2 linked regions of the Krasilnikovia cinnamomea genome follow. The protein of the gene in region 2 interacts with the protein of the main gene of each other region in a pairwise test. Links are inferred from orthologs where the notes say so. Each region holds a gene or a part of one and is shown on either strand. Other genes may lie near its edges. The genes, in order: EV385_RS19000 and dnaE.

Evidence for each region.
Region 1: the proteins of dnaE (region 2) and EV385_RS19000 interact in binary tests that used the Escherichia coli proteins (3 or more experiments, as listed by UniProt). The link is inferred for Krasilnikovia cinnamomea from one-to-one orthologs.

What each region holds. Positions count from the first base shown.
Region 1 is NZ_SHKY01000001.1:4,181,020-4,184,048, forward strand. Bases 218-3,014 are described here. They hold EV385_RS19000 (pyridoxal phosphate-dependent aminotransferase), read right to left. Parts: upstream 2,312-3,014; coding sequence 1,124-2,311; downstream 218-1,123. Other genes in these bases: glmM (phosphoglucosamine mutase), read left to right, coding at 218-892; EV385_RS19005 (MmpS family transport accessory protein), read right to left, coding at 2,495-3,014. In the rest of the region: more of glmM, read left to right, coding at 1-217; more of EV385_RS19005, read right to left, coding at 3,015-3,029. UniProt on the Escherichia coli protein: Shows aminotransferase activity with methionine and histidine as substrates, and to a lesser extent also with phenylalanine.
Region 2 is NZ_SHKY01000001.1:5,264,592-5,268,926, reverse strand. What follows is about bases 39-4,141. They hold dnaE (DNA polymerase III subunit alpha), read right to left. Parts: upstream 3,773-4,141; coding sequence 239-3,772; downstream 39-238. Other genes in these bases: EV385_RS24100 (MinD/ParA family ATP-binding protein), read right to left, coding at 3,858-4,141. In the rest of the region: EV385_RS24110 (hypothetical protein), read right to left, coding at 1-36; more of EV385_RS24100, read right to left, coding at 4,142-4,335. UniProt on the Escherichia coli protein: DNA polymerase III is a complex, multichain enzyme responsible for most of the replicative synthesis in bacteria. This DNA polymerase also exhibits 3' to 5' exonuclease activity. The alpha chain is the DNA polymerase catalytic subunit.

The sequences.
Region 1 (3,029 bases), 1.1 Mb from region 2 along the record:
CCTGCTGGACGGCGGTGAGCACTACGTCAAGCACCTCGTCGCCTCGGTTCCGCACAGCCTGGCGGGGATCAAGGTCGTCGTCGACTGCGCGAACGGTGCGGCCAGCGAGGTCGGCCCCGTCGCGTACCAGGAGGCGGGGGCGGAGGTCATCGCGATCCACGCCCAGCCGGACGGGCTGAACATCAACGACAACTGCGGCTCCACGCACCTTGAGGCGGTCCGGGCGGCCGTCCTCGCCGAAGGGGCCGCCCTCGGCCTCGCCCACGACGGCGACGCCGACCGCTGCCTCGCGGTCACCGCGTCCGGCGAGGTCGTCGACGGCGACCAGATCATGGCGATCCTCGCGCTGGCCATGCGCGACGCCGGGACGCTGACCGGCGACACCCTGGTCGCCACGGTCATGAGCAACCTGGGGCTGCGGCTGGCCATGAAGCAGGCCGGCATCCGGCTGCTCGAAACCAAGGTCGGCGACCGGTACGTGCTGGAGGAGCTGCAGAACGGCAAGCTGGCCCTCGGCGGCGAGCAGAGCGGCCACATCGTCATGCCCGCGTACGCGACGACCGGCGACGGCGTGCTTACCGGCCTGCACCTCATGGCGCGGATGGCCGAGACCGGCCAGAGCCTGGCAGACCTCGCCGCCGTCGTGCACAAGCTGCCGCAGGAGCTGATCAACGTACGGGTGGCCGACCGGCAGGCGGGCGCGGCGGCACCGGCGGTGCAGACCGCCGTGGCGCAGGCCGAGCGGGAACTGGGCGAGACCGGCCGGGTGCTGCTGCGCCCCTCCGGGACCGAGCAGCTGGTGCGGGTGATGGTGGAGGCGGCCACCCAGGAGCAGGCCCGGGCGGTCGCGGAGCGCATCGCCGACGAGGTACGGACGGCCAGCCCGGCCTGACGCGGCAAACCCGCGTCCGCTGGCAAGCCCCTCCGGGCCCGTGCCTGTGTTGTGCCGTCCCGGGCCCCACGATGGCGCTGTGCCGTCCCGGGCCCCGCGTTGGCGCTGTGCCGTCGCCTGCCCGCCGTTCGCGCTGTGCCGTCGCCTGCCCCGCTTTCGCCGCGATCGGTGGCGGCCGGGGCGAGCGCCGGTCAGGCCAGGGTGGGGCGGGTCAGGCCAGGGTGGGGCGGGTCAGGCCAGGGTGCGTAGGCGGCGGGCGGCCTCGTCGATGACCTCCTCGCGTTTGCAGAACGCGAACCGGACCAGCCGCCGACCCTCCTCCTGGTGGTCGTAGAACACCTGGGTCGGTACCGCGACCACCCCGCACCGCTCCGGCAGGGACCGGCAGAACTCCACCCCGTCGCTGCCGCCGAGTCCGGTGATGTCGGTGGTGACGAAGTAGGTTCCCTCGGCGGGCAGCACCGCGAACCCGGCGTCGGCGAGCCCGGCGACCAGCCGGTCCCGCCGGCGTTGCAGCCCGTCCCGGAACTGCGCGAAGTAGGAGTCCGGCAGGGCCAGCGCCACCGCCACGGCCGGCTGCAGCGGGCCCGCGTTGACGAACGTCAGGAACTGCTTGACCCGCAGCAGCGCGGACACCAGCGGAGCCGGTCCGGTGGCCCAGCCGACCTTCCAGCCCGTGCAGGAGAAGGTCTTGCCCGCCGACGAGATCCGGATGGTGCGCTCCCGCATGCCCGGCAGGGTGGCCAGCGGGATATGAGGTGCGGTGGCGTCCGTGAACACCAGATGCTCGTACACCTCGTCGGTCACCGCGTACACGTCGTGCTCGCGGCACAGGCTCGCGATGAGGGTGAGTTCGGCCGCGGTGAACACCTTGCCGGTGGGGTTGTGCGGCGAGTTGAGCAGGACGAGCCGGGTCCGTGGCCCGAAGGCGGCGCGCAGCTCACCTTCGTCGAAGCGGTACCGGCCGTCCGCGCCGGGGCGCAGCGTCACCGGCCGGCGGACGGCCCCCGCCAGGGTGATCGAGGCCGCGTACGAGTCGTAGTACGGCTCGAAGCACACCACCTCGTCGCCCGCCTCGCACAGGGCGAGGATGCTGGCCGCGATCGCCTCGGTGGCCCCCGCAGTGACCGCCACCTCGGTGTCCGGGTCGCGGGTCAGCTCCCAGAAGCGCTGCTCATGGGCCGCGATGGCGGCCCGCAACGCCGGGATGCCGGGCAGCGGCGGGTACTGGTTCGCGCCCGACCGCAGCGCCTGGTGTGCCGCCGCGAGCATCTCCGGCGGGCCGTCCGTGTCCGGGAAGCCCTGCCCCAGGTTGACCGCGCCGGTGCGTACGGCTAATGCGGACATCTCGGTGAAGATGGTGGTGCCGAACGGGCGCATGCGGCCGACGAGCGGGTCGGCCGGGATCGACGTCGTCACGGCGCCAGCCTACGGGCGCGACGCGGGTTTGCGCCCCGGTCGTTCCCGCGAACCGCCCCGGCCTCCCGCGAACCGCCCCAGTCGTTTCCCGCGAACCGCCGCCGGGTTTCTCGCCGACCGCTCCGGTCGAGGCGGGGGCGGCTCTCGCTGACCGCTCCGGTCGAGGCGGGGGCGGCGTAGGTGCTACAGGATCACCTTGGTGCAGGACGCGGTCGCGAACGCGCCCTCGCGGGTGCGCTGGGCGACCTGCTCGCCGTCGACGGTGGCGCGGCAGCTGATGGTGCCCGAGTCCGTGCTGCCGCGGATGGCGGTGACCGACACCAGCGCGGCGCCCTTCATCGTGACCTTCTTGCGCCAGGGCAGCTTGACGTTGCTTTCCCGCTCGGGGGTCTCGCCGAGCTTCTTGGTGTAGAGGATGTCCGCGCGGCCGTCGCCGGTGACCTCGTACTCGACCGTGATCTCCTTGCCGTTGCCGCCCGGCAGGTTGGGCAGATCGGTCGGTAGGTCGGTGGGCAGGGTCGGCAGGTCGGTCGGGAGGTCCGTGGGCACGTTCGGGAGGTCCGGGACGTCCGGGACGTCCGTCGGGAGGTTGGAAACCGCGTCCTTGGCCTTGTCGGCGACCCGGTTGACCGCGAGCACGCTGGCCGTCACGGCACCGCCGCAAAGCAGCAGGGTGACCGCCAGGATGACCGCGATGATCGGGGCGTTGCTCCGTCGG
Region 2 (4,335 bases):
CGTCTCCCAGCCGCCGACCGGCCCCGCCGGGTCCACGGGCGCAACGTCGAGGGGCGGTATCAGGTACGACGGCTCCACGCGGGGCGGGGAAGGCGGGTACGACCTGTCCGCGCCCTGCGGCGCAGCCGGGTGCGGCGGCTCAACGCCATGCGGCGACGCCGGCTCCTGACTGGGGTTCACCCCCCGATCCTGCCAGGTCCGGCTGGATGCCGCCTGTGCCGACCCTGGACGCACCCGGTCAGCTCACGCTGGCCGGCCCGAGGATCGTCTTCAGGTCGGCCCGCAACGCGGTGGTGGGCGCCACCCGGACGCCGCCGAGGCGCATCACGGTGGTGCGGGCGCCGTTCTGCAGGTGCACGTGCACCTCGGCGTCGCCGGGGTGGCTGACCAGGATCTCCTTGAGCTGGTCGACCAGCGGCGGGGTGCACCGGGTGATCGGCATGGTCAGGGTGATCGGCTTCGTGTCGGACGAGTGCGAGACGTCCGGCATCGACATGTCCATCGCCATGATCCGGGGTGTGTCGTCGCGCCGGTCCACCCGGCCCTTGACCACCACGATGGCGTCCTCGGCGATGTACTGCCCGATCACCTCGTACGTGTTGGGGAAGAACAGGGTTTCCACCCCGCCGGCCAGGTCCTCCAGCGTGGCGGACGCCCACGCCCGGCCCTGCTTGGTGATCCGGCGCTGGACGCCGGTGAGGATGCCCGCGAGCGTGACGACCTGGCCGTCCGGGATCGAGCCCTCCTCGTTGAGCGCGGCGATGGTGGTGTCCGCCGCCCCGGCGAGGATCTGCTCCAGCCCGGCGAGCGGGTGGTCGGAGACGTACAGGCCGAGCATCTCGCGCTCGAAGGCGAGTTTGTCGCGTTTGTCCCACTCGCTGTCGCCGATCACCGGCATCGCGACCGTGGCCGAGCCCGCCCCGGCGTCGTCGCCGAACGCCCCGAACAGGTCGAACTGGCCCGCCGCCTCGTTGCGCTTGACGTCGGCGTACGCGTCGATAGCCTCCGCGTGCACCGCCAGCAGTCCCTTGCGGGTGTGGCCCATCGAGTCGAAGGCCCCGGCCTTGATCAGCGATTCCACTGTCTTCTTATTGCAGGCGACCGCGTCCACCTTGGACAGGAAGTCGTAGAAGTCGGCGTAGTCGCCTTTTTCCTTGCGGCAGCGGGCGATCGCCTCGACCACGTTGTGGCCCACGTTGCGGACCGCGGCCAGGCCGAAACGGATGTCGGTGCCGACCGGGGTGAACGGGCCCGCGGACTGGTTGACGTCCGGCGGCAGGACCTGGATGCCCATGCGCCGGCACTCGGCCAGGTACATCGCCATCTTGTCCTTGTCGTCGCCGACGCTGGTCAGCAGCCCGGCCATGTACTCGGCGGGGTAGTTCGCCTTCAGGTAGCCGGTCCAGTACGACACCAGGCCGTACCCGGCGGTGTGCGCCTTGTTGAAGGCGTAGTCGGCGAACGGCACGAGGATGTCCCAGATCGCCTGGATGGCCTGATCGGAGTACCCGTTGGCGCGCATGCCGTCGCGGAACGGGATGAACTCCTTGTCCAGGACCTCCTTCTTCTTCTTACCCATCGCCCGGCGCAGCAGGTCGGCCTTGCCGAGTGAGTACCCGGCCAGGATCTGCGCGGCGCGCTGCACCTGCTCCTGGTAGACGATCAGGCCGTACGTGGGACCCAGGATCTCCTTGAGCGGCTCCTCCAGCTCCGGGTGGATCGGGGTGATCTCCTGCTGGCCGTTCTTGCGCAGCGCGTAGTTGGTGTGCGAGTTCGCGCCCATCGGGCCGGGCCGGTACAGCGCGAGGACCGCGGAGATGTCCTCGAAGTTGTCCGGCTTCATCAGCCGCAGCAGCGAGCGCATCGGGCCGCCGTCGAGCTGGAACACGCCCAGCGTGTCGCCGCGGGCCAGCAGCTCGTACGTCGCCTTGTCGTCCAGCTTCAGCGCCAGCAGGTCCAGTTTGGTGCCGTGGTTGAGCTCGATGTTGCGGACCGCGTCGTCGATGATCGTCAGGTTGCGCAGGCCCAGGAAGTCCATCTTGAGCAGGCCGAGCGTCTCGCAGGTCGGATAGTCGAACTGCGTGATGATCGCCCCGTCCGCGTCGCGGCGCATCAGCGGGATGTGGTCGATGATCGGCTCGGCGCTCATGATGACCCCGGCCGCGTGTACGCCGGTCTGCCGGATCAGGCCCTCGATGCCGCGGGCGGTGTCGATGACCTTCTTGACGTCCGGGTCGGTCTCGTACAGCGTGCGGATCTCGCCCGCCTCGGAGTACCGCTTGTGCTCCGGGTCGAAGATGCCCGTCAGCGGGATGTCCTTGCCCATTACGGCGGGGGGCATGGCCTTGGTGATCCGGTCGCCCACCGCGTACGGATAACCCAGCACCCGGGCCGAGTCCTTGATCGCGGCCTTCGCCTTGATCGTGCCGAACGTGGCGATCTGCGCGACCTTGTCGTCGCCCCAGCGCTCCGTCACGTACCGGATGACCTCGCCGCGGCGGCGCTCGTCGAAGTCGATGTCGACGTCCGGCATCGAGACGCGCTCGGGGTTGAGGAACCGCTCGAAGATCAGCCCGTGCGGCAGCGGATCCAGGTCGGTGATCCCCATCGCGTACGCGACCAGGGAACCGGCGGCCGAGCCACGGCCCGGGCCCACCGCGATGCCCTGCTGCTTCGACCACTGGATGAAGTCGGCCACCACGAGGAAGTACGACGGGAAGCCCATCTGGATGATGACGCCCAGCTCGTACTCGGCCTGCTTGACGTGGGTCTCCGGGATGCCGTCCGGGAACCGGCGGGCCAGCCCCTCGAAGGCCACCTTGCGGAACCAGCTCTCCTCGGTCTCCCCGTCCGGCACCGGGAAGCGGGGCATTAGGTTCTTGAAGGTGAACATGCCGGTGGTGTCGACCTTCTCCGCCACCAGCAGCGTGTTGCGGCAGCCCTCCAGCCACGCCTCGGACGAGTCCACCGCGCGCATCTGGTCGGCGTTCTTGACGAAGTAGCCCGCGCCGTCGAAGCGGAACCGGTTGGGGTCGGCGACGTTGCTGCCGGTCTGCACGCACAGCAGCACGTCGTGCGCCTCGGCCTGCGCCTCGTGGGTGTAGTGCGAGTCGTTGGTCACCAGCGGCGGGATGCCCAGCTTGCGGCCGATCTCCAGCAGGCCGTCGCGGACCCGGCGCTCGATGTCCAGGCCGTGGTCCATCAACTCCAGGTAGAAGTGCTCCTTGCCGAACACCTCCTGGTACGCCGCGGCGGTGCGCAGCGCCTCGTCGAACTGCCCGAGCCGCAGCCGGGTCTGCACCGCGCCGGACGGGCAGCCGGTGGTGGCCATGATGCCCTCGGCGTGCTCGCCGATCAGCTCCAGGTCCATCCGGGGCCACTTGACGTAGTGGCCCTCCATCGAGGCGCGCGAGTTGAGCCGGAACAGGTTCTTCAGGCCGACGTCGTTGCGCGCCCACATCGTCATGTGGGTGATCGCGCCGTTACCGGAGATGTCGTCGCTCTTCTGCTCCGGGCGGCCCCACTTGACCCGCTGCTTGTGGAAGCGCGACTCGGGGGCTACATACGCCTCGACGCCGAGGATCGGGGTGACCCCGGCCGCGGTGGCCTGCTTGTAGAAGTCGTACGCCCCGTGCATGTTGCCGTGGTCGGTGATCGCCACGGCGGGCATGCCGAGGCGGTTGGCCTCGGCGAACAGATCCTTGAGCCGGGCGGCTCCGTCGAGCATCGAATACTCGGTGTGCACATGCAGGTGCACGAACGAGTCAGACACCCGGCAGCCCCCTTTTCGCCCGGCCGACAACCGACGACGGAAGCCTAGTCCCGACCCCCGACATCCGGCACGGGGGACACCCGGGTCATTGCGCGAACGGTTCGATCATCACCGAGGCGGCGCGCAGCCACGCCGCCCGGGTCTCCGGCTGCAGGTCGCCGTACTCGATCGACGAGCCGACCTCCAGGGCCGGGTCGTACGGCACCACCGCCACCGCCCTGGTCCGGGTCGCGAAGTGCTTGGTCAGGTCGTCGAGCAGCGGCAGCCTGCCCGGCGACGGGCAGGAGATGAGCGTCACCGCGTTGGCCACGATGTCGCCCATGCCGGTCTCGTCCAGTAGGTCCAGCATCCAGTCGGCGGTGAACGCGGCGTCCTCGCGCGGCACCGTGGTGATGACCAGCTGATCCGCGGCCTTCATCACGGTCTGCCAGTTGACGCTCTCCACGTTGTTGCCGGTGTCCACACAGATCACGTCGTGGGTACGCCGCAGCAGGTCCATCACCCGGCGCACCGTGTGCTGGTCGAGCCGCTGCGCGAAGCGCGGATTCTCCTCGCCCGCCAGC